4 regions of the Paenarthrobacter sp. Y-19 genome follow, and region 1 is predicted to be linked to each of the others. Evidence: riboswitches for the same ligand, from Rfam matches in the RefSeq annotation. Region 1 holds a riboswitch; each other region holds the start of a gene.

The links. Region 1 has a riboswitch for S-adenosylmethionine ahead of PYR64_RS16925 (DUF1737 domain-containing protein). Riboswitches for the same ligand answer to the same signal wherever they lie in the genome.
Region 2: another riboswitch for S-adenosylmethionine. It lies ahead of PYR64_RS03445 (hypothetical protein); the one in region 1 lies ahead of PYR64_RS16925 (DUF1737 domain-containing protein).
Region 3: another riboswitch for S-adenosylmethionine. It lies ahead of PYR64_RS11980 (aminotransferase class V-fold PLP-dependent enzyme); the one in region 1 lies ahead of PYR64_RS16925 (DUF1737 domain-containing protein).
Region 4: another riboswitch for S-adenosylmethionine. It lies ahead of PYR64_RS05305 (homoserine O-acetyltransferase); the one in region 1 lies ahead of PYR64_RS16925 (DUF1737 domain-containing protein).

Annotation. Positions count from the first base shown of each region.
Region 1 is NZ_CP119414.1:3,614,412-3,619,435, forward strand. Features, by position in the region: gene PYR64_RS16915 (aromatic amino acid ammonia-lyase) at 1-809, opposite strand, end outside; gene PYR64_RS16920 (NtaA/DmoA family FMN-dependent monooxygenase) at 809-2,137, opposite strand; SAM riboswitch class IV at 2,293-2,404, shown strand; gene PYR64_RS16925 (DUF1737 domain-containing protein) at 2,418-2,681, shown strand; gene PYR64_RS16930 (rhodanese-like domain-containing protein) at 2,678-3,088, shown strand; gene PYR64_RS16935 (O-succinylhomoserine sulfhydrylase) at 3,089-4,297, shown strand; gene PYR64_RS16940 (hypothetical protein) at 4,308-4,925, shown strand; gene PYR64_RS16945 (glutamate--cysteine ligase) at 4,922-5,024, opposite strand, start outside.
Region 2 is NZ_CP119414.1:724,121-729,144, forward strand. Features, by position in the region: gene PYR64_RS03430 (matrixin family metalloprotease) at 116-1,009, opposite strand; gene PYR64_RS03435 (VIT1/CCC1 transporter family protein) at 1,097-2,260, opposite strand; gene PYR64_RS03440 (hypothetical protein) at 2,499-2,690, shown strand; gene PYR64_RS03445 (hypothetical protein) at 2,687-2,986, opposite strand; SAM riboswitch class IV at 3,003-3,122, opposite strand; gene PYR64_RS03450 (sodium:solute symporter) at 3,232-4,767, opposite strand.
Region 3 is NZ_CP119414.1:2,548,704-2,553,727, reverse strand. Features, by position in the region: gene PYR64_RS11995 (MFS transporter) at 1-878, shown strand, start outside; gene PYR64_RS11990 (metal-dependent transcriptional regulator) at 897-1,610, opposite strand; gene PYR64_RS11985 (class I SAM-dependent methyltransferase) at 1,620-2,441, opposite strand; gene PYR64_RS11980 (aminotransferase class V-fold PLP-dependent enzyme) at 2,489-3,895, opposite strand; SAM riboswitch class IV at 3,929-4,042, opposite strand; gene hisN (histidinol-phosphatase) at 4,213-5,024, opposite strand, start outside.
Region 4 is NZ_CP119414.1:1,158,994-1,164,017, forward strand. Features, by position in the region: gene PYR64_RS05290 (type II CAAX endopeptidase family protein) at 1-391, shown strand, start outside; gene PYR64_RS05295 (VOC family protein) at 533-1,171, opposite strand; partial or broken gene PYR64_RS05300 (bifunctional o-acetylhomoserine/o-acetylserine sulfhydrylase) at 1,366-2,703, shown strand; SAM riboswitch class IV at 2,888-3,005, shown strand; gene PYR64_RS05305 (homoserine O-acetyltransferase) at 3,020-4,141, shown strand; gene PYR64_RS05310 (hypothetical protein) at 4,185-4,634, opposite strand; gene PYR64_RS05315 (winged helix DNA-binding domain-containing protein) at 4,680-5,024, opposite strand, start outside.

The DNA of each region.
Region 1 (5,024 bases):
CCACCGCTGAGAAGCCGTCGAACAGCGGCGGCCGAGTCCCGCTGGCCGTCAACCGCCTTGGCCCTCTGGATGGCCGGCGAAAAGGGACTGAGGTTTCCGCCGCCGTCGTACCTTGCGATCGCCTCCAGCGACAATGAAAGCGCGACGTCGGCGAGCCGGGCCAGGTGCTGCAGGCGCACCAAGGCGAGGGCTCCCGCGCCCACGGAGTAGGCATTGGCGCTCACCAGGGCCAAGGCCTCTCCGGCAGCAGGTTGCAGGGCTTGCAGGCCGGCGTCCGCGAGGGCTTTGGCGCCGGGCACCAGCATGCCGGAGGCATCGAACGCTTCCCCCTCGCCCAGGGCTACGGCAGCGACGGCGGCCAGCTGGGTCAGGTCGGAGGAACCCACGGACCCTTCGCGCGGGATGGCGGGGTAGACGCCGCGGTTGAGCAGTTCGGCGTAGAACCCTGCGGTCCCGACACGCACTCCGGAGCCGCCCCGGCTGAACCCGACAAGCCGGGCCAGGATCACTGCGCGCGCTGCGGCACGATCCAGATACGGGCCTACGCCGCTGTTGTGATACCTGATGACCTGCACCTGGTAGGCGAGGAGGGACTTCTCCTCCACAGCAGTGTCCCGGCCTGACCCTAGAAGGGTATTCAAACCGTAGATCCGTTGGCCGGAGGCGGCCGCCTCCTCCACGATGTCCCTTCCCCGTCCGATCAAATTCAACGCTTCTTGGTTGAGTTCCACGTGAAATGTCGGATCCGCAGCCGCTTCCGCCACAGCCAACGCGGAAACGGGGCCCGTCCCGATGGTGAAAATGCCCATTAGAAATCCAGCAGGTTTTGGCGGAATCCGCCGTTGCCGTAACTCTTCCTCAACAGGCCGCGGCGGCGGAGTTCCGGGGTCAGCTTGTCCAGCACACCGTGCACGGTCACCGGATCAACGAAGCCGGAGAACAGGAAGCCGTCGCCCCCTACCGCCGCGCCGGTCTCCTCCAGATAATCCGCAATTTCTCCCACCGTGCCGATGATCGAATCCCCGGCACCACCGCTGCGTGCCTGCAGGATTTCACGCAGAGTGGACCCGGGAGGGGCAGCCTTGGCGAAGTGCTCCAAGGTGCCCTGGTTGCTGTTGGTGCTCAACTCCGGAAGCGGGGCATCGAGGTCGAACTTTTTGAAGTCGATCACGGACAGGTAGGAGATGGAGTTGAGCTGGCTGTCGATGTCGCGCTGCGTCAATTCCCGGCGCTGCGCCCGCAACTCCTCGGCCTCGGCTGTGGAACCCACCACGGTGGGCTTCAGCACGAAAAGCACCTTCACGTCGTCGGGATTCCGGCCGGCTTTCGCCGCCTCGGCCCGGATCGAATCCCGGTAGGCCTTCATACCGTCAACGCCGCGGGCGAGCGCAATTGCCACATCCGCGTGACCGCCGGCAAACGCTTTGCCCCGCGGAGAGGCGCCCGCTTGGACAAGCACGGGTTCCTCGGGCAACGGTGCCGTGTTCAACGGCCCACGGACCTTGAAGAAGTCCCCGTCGTGGTTGATCGGGTGCACTTTGGTATGGTCCGCAAACACCCCGGCTGAAACGTCCTCAAGTACAGCGTCGGCCTCCCAGCTACGCCAAAGCCGCCTGACGACGTCGACGAATTCCTCCGCTTTTTCGTACCGGAGGTCGTGTTCGATCTGCTGGTCCAAGCCGTAGTTCTGCGCGGCGAGATCGCTGCCCGAGGTGACCACATTCCATCCGAGCTGCCCCTCGGAGAAGTGCTGCAGGGTAGCGAGGAGCCGGGCCGCGGTGAAGGGCGGGTAGAAGGAAGCGCTGACCGTGGGAACGATCCCCAGGTGCTCCGTGGCGGAAAGCAAGTACGGGACCAACGCCAAAGGATCGTGTTTCGGCGCAAAGGAAGCATGGGCCAGCGAAACCTCGGCAGTACCACCATAGGTGTCCGGGACGGTCAGGGAATCCTCGATGATGAACAGGTCCAGCCCGGACAGCTCGAACGCGCGCACGGCCTCCTGGTACAGGGCGGGCTTCTTCCAGTCGTACCCCAGGCTGTAGCCCGGAGTGCCCCAGCCCTGCACCCCGAAACCGTGCCCAACGAACCAACCAAAATGCAGCATGGGCTTGAGTGTAGAACTGCTCTGTCCGTTCACCGCGACCTGATTTCATACGAAGTTACAGGGGGTCGTACTGCGTCAATTATGCTCCCGGGACGTCTTAATTGGACCCGTACTCCAGTACCGCCCGGTTACGCAACATGACGACGGCCGCCGTGCGGGCCGTCGTCGTGAATGCTACGTTTTTCTTGAGTAATGAGAACCAGCGCAAAGCCCTGACTTGCTGGTCGGCAACCCTCTCTCCGGCGGGGTGCCTCAGGTGACTACTCGGCGTATCGACAACTCGAACTGCAAGCGTGACTGAGGAGCACCAGCAATGCCTGAACCCACTGAAGAAAAACTCTCTTACCGCCTGATAACAGGCCCGGATACCCGCGACTTTTGTGAGCGGATCACCAACGCCCTGGCGGATGGGTACGTACTGCACGGCAGCCCCGCCGCCACGTTCAACGGAACCGACGTGATCGTCGCGCAGGCCGTCGTCCTGCCCGCCGCGATTGCCAGCGCCGATGCCGCAGTCGCCAACGCCGTTGATGAACTGGATACCGACGACGAAGAAGCATTCGAGGGCCACGCATGAGCTACGCAGGTGACCTGACCCCGCAGGACGCGTGGGCCAAGCTTGAACAGGGCGCCATCCTGGTGGACGTCCGCACCGAGGGCGAATGGGCCCACATCGGAATCCCCGACACGAAAGCCACCGAGAACGATCCCCTGTTCATTCAGTGGAACCTCGCCGGCGGCATCCCGAACTCCCGCTTCATCGAGGACCTGCAACAACAGGCACCCGAGGACGACGGCGTGGAGCTCGTCTTCATCTGCCGCTCCGGCCAGCGCTCCATCGCCGCCGCCATCGCCGCCACGCAGGCAGGCTTCACCGCCTACAACGTCCTTGAAGGCTTTGAGGGCGAACCCGACCGTTACGGCGAACGCACCGTCAATGGTTGGAAGAACCGTGGCCTGCCAACGAATCTGGGGACCGAGTAAGTGACTTTCAATCCTGACGCCGCCGGCTGGAGCCCCGACACCCAGGCCGTTCGCGGTGGACTTGACCGTACCAACTTCCAGGAAACGGCCGAACCCGTCTTCCTGAACTCCGGCTTCGTTTACGAATCCGCCGCCGCGGCAGAACGCGCCTTCACCGGCGAGGACGAACGCTTCGTCTACTCCCGCTACGGCAACCCGTCCGTGGCCACCTTCCAGGAGCGGCTGCGCCTCCTCGAAGGTACCGAGGCTTGCTTCGCGACGGCGTCCGGCATGTCCGCCGTGTTCACCGCACTGGGTGCCCTGCTGGCTGCCGGCGACCGCGTGGTTGCCGCCCGTTCCCTCTTCGGCTCCTGCTTCGTGATCCTCAACGAAATCCTTCCGCGCTGGGGCGTGGAGACCGTGTTTGTTGACGGACCGGACCTTGACCAGTGGCGTGAGGCTCTCTCCGAGCCGACCACTGCGGTCTTCTTCGAGTCACCGTCCAACCCGATGCAGGAAATCGTGGACATCCAGGCCGTCAGCGAACTGGCGCATGCCGCTGGGGCGACTGTCGTCGTCGACAACGTCTTTGCCACTCCCCTGCTGCAGCGCTGTGGCGAGCTGGGCGCCGACGTGATTGTGTACTCAGGCACCAAGCACATCGACGGCCAGGGACGCGTCCTCGGTGGCGCGATCCTGGGCACCAAGGAGTTCATCGATGGACCGGTGAAGCAGCTCATGCGCCACACGGGGCCATCGCTTTCGGCTTTCAACGCCTGGGTGTTGACCAAGGGCCTGGAAACCATCGGGCTCCGAGTCAACCACAGCTCGGCATCGGCCCTGAAGATCGCGGAATGGTTGGAGCAGCAACCCGCCATCAGCTGGGTCAAGTACCCCTTGCTGAAGTCGCACCCGCAGTACGAGCTCGCCGCGAAGCAGATGAAAGCCGGCGGCACAGTGCTCACGTTCGAGCTCTCGCCGTCCACTGGCCGCTCCGCGAAAGAAGCCGCGTTCGCGCTGCTTGATGGATTGCGTGTCATCGACATCTCCAACAACCTTGGTGACTCCAAGTCGCTGATCACCCACCCTGCCACCACCACCCACCGGGCCATGGGTCCGGAGGGCCGGGCGGCGATCGGGCTGTCCGATGGCGTGGTGCGCTTGTCGGTGGGGCTGGAGGACGTGGACGATCTCATCCTGGATCTGGAGAAGGCCCTCAAACAGGTCTAACCTTGCTGGCATGAGGCATCCATACCGCCGGGCGGGGGCTGTCATCGTTGCGGGATCGGTGGTGTGGTTGGCCGGGATTTCACCGGGATCCCGCGTGTACCTCATGCACGACCCCGCAGAGCGCCTGCGTTTGCTGCTTGCCAGCGAGCGCGGATGGGTGATCGGCCACCACGCGGCCGCTGCAGGAACCGCCGCAGTCCCGGTGGGCTTCCTGGCGTTCTCGAAAGCACAACCGGCAGGGACCTCCAAAGCGTGGGCGTCCGCGGCAGCAACAGCGCTGCTCGCGGGCGCACCATTCTTCATCTACAGCTTGTCGCGGCGGGCCTCGGACCTTGAGCGTTTCGCTTATTTTCGGGGATCCAATGCACCGTTCCTCGCCTACTCATGGCTGCATGTGCTGGGCTTGGCTGCCATGGGCGGCAGCCTGCTGAAGTCCCCCGCCAAACGATGGGCGGGGATGACGGCAGCAGGGATGGCCGTGGTTTCCGGGACCGTCCTGGCGACCACCAAGGACATCCCGCCCCTGGTTTTCTACCTCACCGAAGGAGCCGTCGGAGCGTACCTGATGGCGTGGCCGGAACCCGGGGACATCGGGGATAGCGAGAACATCGGAGACATCGAGGGCTAAGGCCGCCGCACTCTGGTCAGCAGCGGGACCGGGTCCTTGAACGCGCCCGTCGCGGTGCCACGAACAGTCACCTTCGCAGCGTGCGAGACCACGGTGGCA
Region 2 (5,024 bases), 1.7 Mb from region 1:
CCCCTGACGTGGAGGCCGCGGACGGGCGGTGGGGCGCCGCCGTCGGCCGTATTCGCCAGCATAAGTCCAGTGTCCCCGTGAGTCCATGGCCTTTGTACCCAACGCCTGAACGCTGCTAGATGTCCTTGCGGCAGGGGGCTGATGCCAGGAGATGGAGGCCGTTCAGGTCACCGGCGGCCAGACCGTCCGGTGCCCCGATTTCCGGGTACATGAGCTGGATCGGATCGTCCACATGGTCCAGTCCCATCACGTGTCCCAGCTCGTGCTGCATGACGGCAAGGACGTAGTCCGCACCGCCGGGATCGGCCAGAAGTTCCGCGATCTGGGGTGTGTCCAGCTCCAGGCTTCCGGTGATGTAGCTTTTGGGGCCCTTGTCCAGCGAATACATGGTGCTGCCGCCCGTGCCGATGACCTTCCCTTCAAGGGCCGGCGCCACTTCTGGTGTGGTCCACGAGATCAGCAGGGGAGCCCACCGGTCGCCGTAGCGGTTGGGTTGGTAGGGCTCTCGCCGGTCCGCGGGTTGTTCGTCGGTTGTTCCGTCGTTGACGAACCGGATGCCCGAGGCTGCAGAGATATTGGCAATGGCCGTCGTCAGGAGGGGGTCGGTTCCTTCGGGAGCGGAGGCGTTGTTCACCACGTAGTGCAGCGGCCGGCAAGGGGAATAGCCCACCGGGGTGCCGTCGTCGTTCATGGCCAGGAACTTGTACGAATCATTGGTGGTGCCCGGTGCCGTCGGCGAGGCCAGCGGGGCGTCCGCTTCCTCAAGTCCCGGCGGTGGTGCGTCCGGAATGCGGGCCGAGGTGGGCTGTATCTTCCCGGTTTGCGGGCCGCCCGGGACGCTGACGCCCGGGAACAGTGCCGTGATGCGGGGGTCGCCATTCAGGAACCAGGACACCAGCACAGCGACCGTCGCCGCGATGAATGCCATCAGCAGGCCGAGCAGAACGCGCTGGGTTGTTCCCGATCGCCGGTGCTTCGGCACGTGCGTAGCTTCCCGCTCCCAGTCCACGGTTCTCCATTCCTCAGGGCCCTTGGTCACGCGGGGCAGCGCGGAGGACGAACCAACATTACGGTCTGCCGGGGGAGCAGTCCAAACTCAGACGATCGCCGCGCCGAACAGCAAACCGAGACCGTAGGTGGCAGCAGCTGCTCCCAGCCCGATGGCCAGTTGCCGCAGGCCGCGGCTGAGCGGCGACGTACCGGACAGCAAACCCACGACGGCGCCTGTCGCCAGCAGCGCGATGCCCACCAGGACTCCGGCCACCAGGAGCGCGGCCATACCCGTCATCCCGAAAAGGAAGGGCAGGATCGGAACGATGGCTCCCGAGGCGAAGAAGCAGAAACTGGACAGCGCCGCGCCCCACGCCGAACCCACCGATTCATGCTCATCGGCCACCGGCTTCTCGGGCTGCAGGGAGAGGCTGGGATCGCAGTCGCAGCTGAACAATCCCATGCGCTCGGCTGCCCGGTGCTCGGCGGCTTCGCGGGTCATGCCGCGTGCCAGGTAAACGAGGACCAGCTCGTTGTGGTCGATGTCCAGCGACGGGGCTGCGGTCAGGGTGGCCTGGGTGGGGAGGGTGGCGTTGAGCAGTTCGCGTTGCGAGCGGACGGAGACGTATTCGCCGGCACCCATGGACAGTGCGCCGGCCAGGAGCCCTGCAACGCCGCTCATGAGGACCACGGAACTCGGTACACCCGTCGCGGCCATGCCCATGACCAGCGACAGGTTGCTCACCAAACCGTCGTTGGCGCCGAAAACTGCAGCACGGAAGGTACCCGAGAGCCGGTTGCGTCCACGGGTCGCCAGGCCCCGGACTACTTCCTCGTGGATTTGTTCATCGGCCACCATCGCGGGGGTGGCGGCCGGCTCGGTTCCGTAGGGGGAGCGGCCCTCTGCACGTTGCGCCAGGGCCAGGACGAAGACCGAACCGAAGTTGCGGGCCAGGAACCCCAGGAACTGGCTGCGGGCGGAAGCTGCTTTGGGCATGCCTGCGTGCTCACCCAGGAGTTTGAGCCAGTGCGCTTCATGCCGCCCTTCGGCTTCGGCCAGAGCCAGCAGGATCTGCCGTTCCTCGCCGTCGCGGCGCTGGGCGAGTTCGCGGTAGACCGCAGCCTCGGCGCGTTCATCGGCAAGGTACTGCCGCCACCGCCTGATGTCCGACGCAGTGGGTGCTGCCGGGTCTGCGGTGTGGTGGAGGGCTGCGGGTTCGATTGCGGGGTCCGGAGCGGGGCTCGACGAACTGTGGGATTCCTGGTGCATCTGCACTTTATCTCCTGTGCTGGGTGGGGTAGTTGCGGCCCCATTGCACGCCCCACACTACCGCTTATTTGCAGGGTTTTTTGGCTGGTATTCCTTAGCTGGAATGTTCGGTGCACCGTAATTTCCGGCTCTGCTTGACCCTCGCTTTGGCCGGTGCTCAGATGGAAGGACAGGGGCGGGGAGCCTCCCCGCACTCGGTTAGCGGGCTCTTACAGGCCCACGGGACGGAGGTTGCACCATGGACACCACCGAATCACACGCCAAGTACCCGGAACGCACCACCATCGAGTCGGACCCGGCCTACGACTACGCCGAAGACCAGGAAGTGGACGAGCCCTGGGTTGAGGAAGTGGACGCCCCCGAGGACGATGAACGGGTGGTGCCGATCGATGAGACCGAGGAATTCCGTGGGGAGGAAGAGGAAATCTAGTCCTCGTCCCGGCTGCCGAGGGCGAACAGGCGCGGCTGGCCATCCCGTTTTCCTGTCGCGGCCACAGTAACCGTCAGGGTCCGGGACGCCTCGCACCACGTTGAGGGCCGGACGGCCTGGGCCAGCGCTCTGGCGATCTGCTGCGGATGGGGATGCCGGAAGAATAGGGTTTCGTTCCTGGCCACTATGGTGACCGTGCCCAGGTAAAGGTCGACGGCGGGAATCACCGTGACGTTCCGGGCTTCGGTTTGGCCGGTGGTGTTGTGGGCGTGGCTGGCATCGCTCTGATACGGCAAGGTGCTGCTCCTGTGGAGAGTGCTCTTGCCCGCTCGGTTGTCTCAGGTCCGGGACGGGCCGCTTCCTCATCCGAACCACCCGTGAACATGGGGTTGGTGCATGGCCAGTCGGAGCTTGGCGCCACATCTCTTGAAGCTGGGACAACAGTACCGCACCTGCGGTTGTGAAGGCCCTTTTGCCGGGGACACAACAACGGCGGTGCTGCCCCGCAAAGGGGGCGGCACCGCCGTCGGGTATTGCCTGGTTACTTGCTGCTGCCCACCGGGTGGACTTCCGGCGGCAGTTCCTCGGAGATGGCGCCGGCTACGCGCTTGTCCCAGGCCTCGCGGACGGCTGCGTCCGTGGGCGGAGTCAGCAGGGAGACCACGACGTAAACCACCAGGGAAGCACCGAGGCCCCAGTAGATGGGCTCGTTGGCGTAGACGCCGTCTTCGCTCGGGATGACACCAACCGCGTACATGATGAGCAGGGCCAGTGTCAGAACTGAGCCGACTGCCATGGACCATGCAGCCGCGATGCCCGTTCCGCGCTTCCAGACCAAGCCGCCGAGAATGGCGACCAGGAGTCCGCCTACCAGGATGTCGTAGGCGATGGTCAGGGCAACAACGACGTCCTGAGCTGCCATGGAAATCAGGACGGCAACGATGCCCAGGCCCAGGACCCAGTAGCGGTTAGCCTTGACGTCGTGCTCGGGGTTTTCCGTGTCGTCTGTGTTGATCGTCTTGCCGAACCAGCTGGCCACGAACGGGACAACGTCTGCGCGGGCCACCGTGGCGGCGGCGATCAGGGCGCCCGAAGCGGTTGACATCATCGCAGCCACAGCCGCGGCCATCACCAGTCCGCCGATGCCGACGGGCAGGATGTGGGTTGCCACCTCTGCGTAGACAACGTCCTTGCCGAGGTTGGCGACATCGATGTCCGGGAGGGCGACGCGGGCAGCCAGGCCGATCAGTGCGCCGGCGATGCCGTAGAGGATGCAGTAAACACCGGCGGTAGCTCCGCCCCAGCGTGCAACGGTGGCGGTCTTGGCGGTGAAGACGCGCTGCCAGATGTCCTGGCCGATCAGGAGGCCGAGGGTGTAGACCACGAAGTAAGTGATGATTGTCTGGACGCCGATGCCGTCGATCTGGAAGAAGCTGGCGTCAAGGCGCTCACGGATGCCGTCCATTCCGCCGGCTGCGTTCAGGACGAACGGCAGCATCAGGAAGAAAATGCCTACGGTCTTGATGAGGAACTGCACCTGGTCTGCCAGGGTGATGGACCACATGCCGCCGATGGTGGAGTAGACCAGCACGATGGCGCCGCCGACTGCGATTGCCAACCAGCGTTCCCAGTCGAAGAGCACCACGAAGATGGTGGCGTAGGCGCCGGTGGACGTGGCGCAGAGCATGAGTGTGTAGGCCAACATCACGATTCCGGATGTCTGGGTGGCTTTGCTGCCGTATCGCAGGCTCAGCATTTGGGAGACCGTGTAGATTTTCAACCGCTGGATGGTGCCGGCGAACAGGAGGCTAAGGAGCAGCACGCCGGAGCCGATGGCCACCACGAGCCACATGCCGGAGATGCCGAACTTGTAACCGAGGCCCACGCCGCCCACGGTGGATGCGCCACCGAGGACCACGGCGGCCATGGTGCCTGTGTAGAGGAAGGGTCCCAGGCGGCGGCCGGCCACCAGGAAGTCGCTGTTGTTCTTTGTGCGGGACTTGCCCCACCAGCCGAAGGCCAGCATGGCGAGCAGGTACACCACCACGATTGCGATATTAATAGCCGAAGATTCCATGAACGGTCCTTGGAGCTGATGCACGGAGGTTGGGGTTTTCGACGATACTCCTGCGATGCGTCGAAGTCTCTGTGCGGATGATTGGAGATTTGGGTTTGGAGCTTGGGGATGTGTTGTGTGCCTCACAGACAACACTTGTTGCCTATGAGGATATGTTGTGATCGGAGTAACAGTCAAGATCCTTTGGACTTGGTTACGCCCGCAGTGGCCCTGTTGGCGTGCCTCCCGGCTACTATTGCTCCAATGACAGGGCCACA
Region 3 (5,024 bases), 1.1 Mb from region 1:
GCGCCTCCGACGCCGCCAGGGACAAGACGAAGCGGATCGACTATCTTGGGGCGTTCCTGGCCATGGTTGCTTTAGGCGGTCCGGTCTTCGCGTTCATCGAGCAGGGACGCATGGGATGGGGGAGTCCGCAGGTGTGGGTGCCCCTGATTCTCGGTGTGCTGGCCATGGTCCTGTTCTTGTTCCACGAGGGCAGGACGCCCGAGCCCATGCTGCCGCTCGGACTGTTCAGGATCCGCAATTTTGCCTGGGGCAACGTCGGCACGTTGGCCATCTATGCCGGAATATCCCTCGGTTTCTTCGTGTTGGGAATCTACTTGCAGCAGGTCGGAGGGCTGGGTGCCACCGTGGCCGGCATGGCTTTGCTCCCGGGCACCGTCATCCTGATGCTGGGAGCCTCATACTTTGGGGGCCTGGCCGGCAAGTACGGTCCTCGATGGTTCATGACGATCGGTCCGTTGCTGTGCGGTGTGGGCTTCCTGATGTCCCTGTCCGTGCAGGAGCCCCTCAATTACTGGACGCAGGTGCTGCCCGGCCAGATTGTCTTCGGCCTGGGGTTGGCGACGCTCGTAGCGCCTCTGACGGCCGCGATCCTCGGCGCTGTTCCGCCGACGGAAGCCGGAATCGGCTCTGCCGTCAACAACGCGGTTGCCCGTATCGCAGGCCTGATTTCGATCGCTTTCGCGGGTGTGATTGTGGGACCGGTTTTCACCAGGCAAGGGCTGTACAACGCCTTGGTGGTGACCGCCCTGCTGTTCCTGGCCGGCGCGGTGGCGTCCGCCGTCGGGATCCGTAACCCGCCACGCGAGGCGGCGGCTGCCGCTGAACGGGAACCGGATGCAGCGTCCGACGACGGCGGTCCGGCCGGGCAGCCCGGCTGACCATCCGTGCGGCAAGGGTCAGCTGGCCGGGAGCACGCAGCCTTGGTGGGTGCCGGCACTCTTCACCCACAGCGCGGAGGCGACTTCATCTGCCAGGTCAAACTCCCGACCGGCAGCGCCGCTGCCTATCCGGACCACCAATGCCCCGCCGAAAGGCTTGCGCCCCATCACTTCAACGGGTGCGTCGAGCGCGATGTCCTCTGCGGCAAGGTACCGGAGGAGTTCGGGGTTTTCGTCGCTGATGCGGGTTATGCGGCCCGAGTGGCCCTGGTCGAGTTCGATCATGCGGTACGCATGCGGCAAGTCAACGGCACCGTCCGCTGACGGGATCGGATCGCCGTGGGGGTCCCGCACGGGGTGGCCGAGCTTGGCTGACATGCGTTCGATGAAGGTGTCGGACACCGCATGCTCCAGCATCTCGGCTTCGTCGTGGACCTCGTCCCAGCTGTAGCCGAGTTCCTCCACCAGGTACGTCTCAATGAGGCGGTGCCTGCGAACCATCGAAAGAGCGAGGCGCATGCCTTCGGAGGTCAAACGGATGGCGCTGTAGGGCTGATGGTCAACGAGGCCTTGGTCCTTGAGCTTTCGCACCATTTCCGACACCGAGGAATTGGCGACCCCGAGCCGCAGGGCAAGCTGTGAGGACGTGATCGGCTTGTCCTGCCACTCCGTATAGGAGTAGATGACCTTGACGTAGTCCTCGATCGAGGAGGAGGGCGTACTGGTCTTCACACCCCTAGCCTACCGTGGTGTGGCATCGTGGACTTTGTATGCACGCCAGGTCTGCGTCAGGTAGGGCAGCGGCACGGTGTCTCCCGGCGCGTGGCCAAGGTGTTCGTAGAGGTACCACTGGAGGTTGCCCATGACTTTGGCCCGCGTCGCTTCGTTGGCGCGCAGGTAGTAACTGCGCGACTTGGTCAACTCCATGATGTCCTCGGGCGAGAGCGGGTCCTCCCACCTGGTGAGGTGGCGTTCCAGTCCGTGAAACTCCGGGCCGATAACCGGCCGGAATCCCGGCTTGTGGACGTCGCCTGCATGCATGATGCGCGAGAGCCTGTGGACCCAGGGAATTGAGGTGTCCAACTGGTTCCAGATCAGCCCCAGAACCCCCGCGGGGCGCAGGATACGGGCGATCTCCGTGCTCGCGGCAAGGGGCTCGCACCAGTGCCAGGCCTGGGCAACGCTGACGACGTCGAATGCTGAGTCCGCCAGTCCGGTTGCCTCGGCCGTCCCCTCCGTCGCGTGAACATCGGGGTAGGCCTTTCGCAGTTGCGCCAACATATCGGTGGAAGGGTCGACGGCGGCCACCTCAAGTCCGCGTCCGGCCAGGAGAGCGGTGAACTTGCCCGTTCCTGCGCCGAGGTCCGCAGCTGTCGATGCCCCTTCAGGTAGGAGCCAATCAACGGAGTCCACAGGATAGCCCGGCCGCACGCGATCGTAGTGCTCTCCGCCATCCTGGAAGCTTTGGCCAAGTTCATGGCGGCGGGAGGCATGGAGTTTGGGTCCGCGGGGACCGGCGGGACCGGGAGTGACTGGAGCGCCGTTCGCTGAGCGCAGGGACACGCAAACTCCTTCACAGGGCCGTTAGAGGTACCCTACGAATTTACCCTCTAGTCGACCGTGCAGGGAGCGGCACCGGCTGTGCCCGGGGTGTTGGGCGCCCACTCGGGGTAGCTGCGGTGGTCGTTGGCCGGTACCCAGCGGCCCTCGTCCACCACATAGTCCCAGCCCAGGCCGTTGCGCTTGAGTTCCTCGATGCCTGCCAGCAGCCTGGTGGCGTCCTCCAACCGGGAGCCGACGCCGAAGCTTGCGCGCAGGGAACCCGAAGGCAGTCCCAGCCGCTTGAGCAACGGATGCGCGCAGAAACGTCCGTCGCGGAGGCCCACTCCGTGTTCGGCCGCCAGATATGCGGCGACCAGTCCGGCGTCGAATCCTTCTACGGAGAAGTTGACCACGCCGATGGTGTCCTCGGAATCGCTGAAGATCCGGTGGACTGTTACGCCGTCGATGGCTTCCAGGCCCTCAACCAGGTAGCTGCGGATGCCCGCTTCGTGTGCGTGCCAGGCGTCCTGGTCGAGGCCGGCGAGTACCTGCGTGGCGCGGGCGAGCGTCGCGGCGCCCAGGACGTTGGGGGAACCGCCCTCGTGCCGCGCCGGACCCGTGGCCCAGCTGACGGAGTCCAAGCGCGCTTCGCGGACAGCGCCGCCACCTGCCAGGTGCGGGATCCCGGCGTCGAGCCAGTCCGGGCGGCCCACTACCACTCCTGCGCCGAACGGCGCATAGAGCTTGTGTCCTGAGAAGACGATGTAGTCGACGTCAGCCTCCGCGATGTTGACGCGGCGGTGCGGAGCGAGCTGGGCTGCATCCACCACGATCCTCGCGCCGTACTCGTGGGCCAGCGCGGCAAGCCGGGCGATCGGCAGGATCTCTCCGGTGACGTTCGAGGCGCCCGTGACGGCGAGCAGGCTGACGCCGCCCAGGGCCAGTTCGGCTTCGATCTTATCCAGCGTTCCGGCCAGGGTCGGCGCCGCAACCACGCTGCGGTGCGGCACGCCCTGCCACGGCAGCAGATTTGCGTGGTGCTCAATGTCCAAGTACAGGACCTCGCCGGCAAACCCGCCGTCGACCTGCGGGAGGCAGCCGGCCAGCAGGTTCAAGGAGTCCGTGGTGTTCCGGGTAAAGATCACCGAATCGTCTGCACGTCCGCCAACGAAGTCACGGACTATGTTCCGGGAATTCTCGTAGACGGAGGTGCTGATCTGCGAGGCGAAGCCTGCCCCGCGGTGAACGCTGGCGTAGTACGGGAGGACCTCGTTGAGGTAGGCGGAAACAATCGTCAGCGCAGGGGCTGACGCGCCGTAGTCGAGGTTGGCATAGCGGACGTGGCCACCTTGGATCAGAGGCGCCTGAAGCTCCGCGCCCGTGACGGCGGCGAGGGGACGCGCAGCTGCCGATTCGAGGGCGGCTTCGTCAACAAAGGAAGGGATGGTGTTTGCGTTGAACGTGACTGTGCTCATGGGACCTCACTCAAGAGGGACCCCCACAGGGGGGATCCGCGCTTGCCGCATCCGTTCCGGACCGGCCGGGTCGTCACCCGGGGCACCCCACCGCGAATGGAGGGTTGCCGGCCAGCAAACCGGGGTTTAGCGCTGGCACTCGTGACCTGTAAAAAAGGCTAAGGCACGTCCGGGGGACGATCCAAAGCCGTGGGGTTTTGTTAAGCGCTTTGTTACGCGGAATGCCAAATCATCATTTCCGCGAACAAAAAACGGCGGACGCGCACAAAAGCGGGCGTCCGCCGTCGAAAATTCGGCAATCCGGAGTAGGGCCGGCCTCAGGCTTGGGGCTGCAGGAGGTCGTCCAGTCCGGGGTTCAGACGCTTCAGGACTTCCGAATGCAGGATGGAGTTGGTGGCGAGGGCGTTGCCGCCGAACGGTCCGTCTTCGCCTTCCAGGGAAGTGAAGCGACCGCCAGCCTCCGTCACGATGGGGACGAGCGCAGCCATGTCGTAGAGGTTCAGCTCCGGTTCGCAGGCGATGTCCACCGCGCCCTCGGCCACGAGGCAGTAGGACCAGAAGTCACCGTAGGCACGTGTGCGCCAGACGTCCTCCGTGAGGTCCATGAATTCGTCCAGATTGCCCCGCTCCTTCCAGCCGGACAGGCTGGAGTAGGACATGGAAGCGTCGGCCAGGCGTGAAACGTTGGACACCTTGAGGCGGGTTGCTGAAGCGAGGGACCGACCCATGTAGGCGCCCATGTCCTTGGCAGCCCACCAGCGTTTGCCCAACGCCGGAGCGCTGACCACACCAACGACGGGCTCGCCTTCATCGACGAGCGCGATCAGCGTTGCCCATACTGGAACGCCGCGGACAAAGTTCTTTGTTCCGTCGATGGGATCGATGATCCAGCGCCGCGATCCGTGGCCACTGCTGCCGAACTCTTCACCCAGGACTGCATCACGTGGACGCGAGCGCGACAACTGACCGCGGATAGCCTCCTCCGCAGCCTTGTCGGCATCGGTGACAGGGGTGAGGTCCGGCTTGGTTTCGATCTGCAGGTCCAGGGCCTTGAAGCGATCCATGGTTTGGGCGTCGACGGAATCGGCGAGGACATGGGCCAGGCGCAGGTCGTCGTTGTAGGTGGAAG
Region 4 (5,024 bases), 2.1 Mb from region 1:
CTACGCGGCCGGCCGGGCGCTGGGAATCACCACTGCCATTGTGCCCAGCGGCCTGGATGCCTACTGGTGGACGGTTCCCGTGCTGATTCTCTCCGCCGTGCGACACGCCATTGTGGAAGAAGTGATTGTGGTGGGGTATCTCCTGGACCGCTTCGGCAAGTTCGGCTGGAGCGTTCCGGCGGGCATCATCGTCAGCGCCCTCCTTCGCGGGAGTTACCACCTCTACCAGGGCTTTGGCCCGTTCATCGGCAATGTGGTGATGGGCCTGGTCTTTGGGTGGATCTACACCAAGACCAAGAGGGTGATGCCCTTGGTGATTGCCCATGCCCTGTTGGACATTGTGGCGTTCGTTGGATTCAGCCTGTTCGGCAAAGCGGTGGGCCTGGGCTGAGCAGCCGTGAAAGCCGTTGCAGCCGTTAAAAGTATCCGGCCGCCATCGGTGGGTGACGTCATTGGCACCCGCTGATGGCGGCCGAAGCATTGTTTGGACAGCGGTGTCCAGGGCCGGGACCAGCCCGGATCAGGGGAACGGTCAGATGGTGACGGCTCCGGAGGCGGTTTCGAAAGTGACGGCCATGATGCCCGGCGTGCCGCGTGGTGCTATCCACTGGACCGCGACGTCCTCGAGAGGCTTCTCCACTGGCTCGCCCAGCCATTCGGTCACGCGTTCGGCGGAACCTGCGATCGTGAGGCTGGACATCTTCACATCGCTCTCGTACACCTTGGACGGGTGAAGTGAGGGGTCGCCCTCCCACTTGAGCAGGTACGGCACCTGGGGATCGGCGATCAAGCCGAGGATGCCGATCTGCTGCCACACCAGTTCGCGGCCGTCAGGGAACTTGCGGTTGCCCGGGACTGCTGCGCGGCCGAGGCGTTCCTCAAACGGGGCGAGGTCGTCAACTGCCACGCACCAGCCCATCCAACCGCCGCCGGCGGCTGAGCGTGCACGGACAGCTTGGCCGAAGGGTGCTTTGTCGGAAGCAGGGTGGTCCAGGACCTCCACGACTTCCAGGTACTTGTTATCCGCAAGGGGAATGATCATGTTCCGGGTGCCGAAGCGCGGGTGCACTCCGCCCCGGACTGCGTCCACTCCCAGAGCCGCGGAAATTCGTTCGGTAGTGGCCAAGAGGCCATCTCGTTCACAGGCGTAAGAGACGTGATCCATGCGCATGGCTTCATCTTGGCACTTTGTGATCGGTGTCTCAGCTAAGCCAACCCTAACTAAGGTGGGATCTCGCGACGGGCGTCATGGAAGGTCGCAAAAGAGCCCATATATTCTGCTGGCGTCACAAAGCTGTCCAAGGACCCGGACACTTCCTAGACTGGCCGCAGCTTCCTTCCCGCAGCTATTCCGCCGACCACACGCGCCACGAACAGGAGAATTCCATGTCCCAAGGATGGTCTTTCGAAACCCGCCAGATCCACGCAGGCCAAGAGCCGGATGCCGCCACGGGCGCGCGTTCCCTGCCGATCTACCAGACAACGTCGTTCGTTTTCCCGAGTGCTGAAAGCGCGGCCAACCGCTTTGCCCTGGCCGAACTGGCTCCGATCTACACCCGGATAGGCAACCCCACGCAGGACGCCGTGGAACAGCGCGTCGCGAGCCTCGAAGGCGGTCTGGGTGCACTGCTGCTCAGTTCGGGCCAGGCAGCCGAGACCTTTGCCATCCTGAACATCGCCGAGGCCGGCGACCACGTCGTCGCGAGCCCCAGCCTCTACGGCGGCACGTACAACCTGCTGGCCCACACGCTGAAGAAGTTCGGCATCTCCGTGACTTTCGTCGAGGACCCGGACAACCTCGAGCAGTGGCGTGCGGCCGTCCAGTCGAACACCAAGCTGTTCTTTGGTGAAGTCGTCTCGAACCCACGCCAGGACGTGCTGGATATCGAAGGCGTCGCCGGTGTCGCGCACGAGGCAGGCGTGCCTCTCATCGTCGACAACACCCTCTCCACGCCGTTCCTCATCCGGCCCATCGAGTGGGGCGCGGACATTGTGGTCCACTCCGCAACCAAGTACCTCGGCGGACACGGTTCGGCGATCGCAGGCGTGATCGTGGACTCGGGCAACTTCGACTTCGGCAAAGACCCGGAGCGGTTCCCCGGCTTCAACACCCCGGACCCCAGTTACAACGGCTTGGTTTACGCCCGCGACCTGGGCAAGGACGGAGCGCTCGGAGCCAACCTTTCCTACATCCTGAAGGCCCGTGTCCAGCTCCTTCGCGACCTCGGCTCGGCCGTGTCGCCGTTCAACGCGTTCCTCATCGCGCAGGGCCTGGAAACCTTGAGCCTGCGGGTGGAGCGCCACGTCGCCAACGCCACCAAGGTGGCCGAGTGGCTGGAAGCGCATGACGACGTCGAATCGGTCGCCTATGCGGGCCTGCCGTCCAGCCCCTGGTACGAGCGGGGCCGCAAGTACGGACCCCAGGGCACGGGAGCCATCGTGGCCTTCAACATCAACGGTGGCGTAGAGGCCGGCAAGCGCTTCGTGGACGGTCTGGAGCTGCACTCCCACGTCGCCAACATCGGTGACGTCCGCTCCCTGGTCATCCACCCGGCGTCGACCACGCACAGCCAGCTGACGGTCGAGCAGCAGGTAGCCGCCGGCGTCAACCCGGGCCTGGTCCGCTTGTCCGTGGGCATTGAGCACATCGATGACATCATTGCCGACCTCGAAGCCGGCTTCCGCGCGGCCAAGGGTGCCTGAACGGGCAGTCCACGCCTGCAGCTGACGCACCTGGCTGACGGACCCGGGGTGTCGTCCACATCGACGATTATTCGCCGGACGGCACCCCGGAGTGCTCTTTCGTGAATGAAGCTGCCCTTGAACGTCACACTGGTGTCACATTCTTCGCCATAACGGTGGTGTCTTTCCTAGACTCTACGTATTAGGTCATGAGTGCCAGCAGATAGCCCCGGCTTGCTGGCCGGCAACCCTCCTTCCGCGGTGGGGTGCCCCGGGTGAAGACCTGGCCTGTTCGCACGCAAGGCGACGGGCAAGCGCGAAGTTAGGTGTCAAAGGAATGACCATCACTGCTACAGCACTTCCCAAATCCGGAGAAGAAGACGGAACCGTCAAGTACGCGGGCATAGGGCCGCTGGCGCTCGAAGCCGGCGGTCACCTCCCCAACGTCGTGTTGGCGTACGAAACCTGGGGACGACTCAACGCCGACGCGTCCAATGCCGTGCTCATCCAGCATGCGCTGACGGGCAGCACCCACGTTGCCCGCGGAGCCACGGACGAGGAAGGGTGGTGGGAGCAGTTGGTGGGTCCGGGCGCCACCATCGACACCAACAGGTTCTTCGTTGTCTCCATCAATATCGTGGGCGGCTGCTATGGCAGCACCGGCCCGTCCTCCGATGCGCCGGACGGCAAGCCGTGGGGTTCCCGGTTCCCCCTGGTCACTCTTCGCGACAGCACGGTTGCTGAGGCCCGTTTGGCGGACCTCTTGGGGATTGAATCCTGGCACGCGGTCCTGGGCGGCTCGATGGGTGGGGCCAGGGCCCTCGAATGGGCTGTCACGTTTCCGGAGAGGGTCAACCGCTGCGCCGTCATTTCGGTGGGAGCCTACAGCACCGCCGAGCAGATTGCCTTTGCGCAGGCCCAAACCCTGGCCATCCGGCAGGACCCGCACTTCAACAATGGGGACTACTACGGCGGTCCGGCCCCGGAACACGGACTTGCCCTGGCCCGCCGGATTGCGCACATCACGTACCGTTCCGCCCTGGAACTGGATCTCCGCTTCGGCAGGGAAGCCCAACATCAGGAAACGCCGCTCTCCGCAGCAGTCCTGGGGGAGCGTGGTCGCTACCAGGTGGAAAGCTACCTGGACCACCAAGGGACAAAGCTTGTGCGGCGGTTCGATGCCAACAGCTATATCGCCATCACCGAAGCGTTGATGTCTCACGACATCAGGCGGGGACGGGGCACACTGCAGGAAGCACTTTCGCGTGCCACCGCCGAGTTCTTTGTTGCTGCTGTGGACACGGACCGGCTGTACTTCCCGGCCCAGTCCAAGGAGCTGGCGGCAGCACTGCCGGGTAATGTTCCGGTCCACACCATCCAGGCGCCGATCGGCCACGATGGCTTCCTCACGGAAATCGGCCAATTGTCGGAGCAGCTTCGCGGGGCGTTCTTCGCCTGACCGTGAGGAGCCTGTTCGTAGAGTTGCCTGTTTGCGGACGTGCCTAGCCGTTCATGATCTCCCCGCGCTGTTTCATGTAGTCCTCCATGGCGATCTGGCCATTGGTGAACTTCGCATCCAGTTCAGCCAGCTTTCGGGCGCGGTAGCCCTGGGGCTCGGAACCGGCAGTGGGAAACGGCGCGGGAGCGGGCTGTCCGGCCCGGTAGGAATCGCTTGGGTAGGAACCGCTTGGGTAGGAGGCGTTCGACGGCGGCGCGACCTGAGGTGCCTCGTCTGCAGGCCGGATGACTGCCGGCCCTGGCGGGTAGCCCGGGTAGTTCTGTTGCGGGTAGTCCTGCGGCGGGTAATTTTGTGGTGGGAAACCCTGTTGCGGATAATCCTGACCACGAAAATTCCCGTTCTGCAGGCGGCGGGCCTTGGACCGGTTGTACATGCGGATTCCCATGGGAATCAGCCACGAGCAGACGATGATCCAGAAGATCAGATTGTTCACAGTGCAGGCCTCCTAGGTCTTAGCCCCAGCTTAGCCCTGTGCCCATCACAGCAGCTTGGCCTCCATGCCCAGGAAAATCCCGTAGCGTTCCGCTTCGGCTTCCAGGGCCATCTGCTCTTCCTTGGTTGTCGGCTTGTCCATCCGGACCTCGAGCCCGCACATGCCCCCTGCGAAGCTGTGCCGCCACCATCCGGCCAGCCTGCCGTCCACGAGGACTACATGCATGGGGCCGTTGTCCTCAGGCAAGTACGGTGCGGTACCGCCCAGGTAGTGGCGGGATTGCGAATACCCCATCACGTATTCGTCGAAGCATTGGATGAGGTCGACGCGGGGGAGCACGGAACCGGCCGCTGGGCCGGCAGGAGCCTCCAGGGCTTCTGCGTCAGCCGA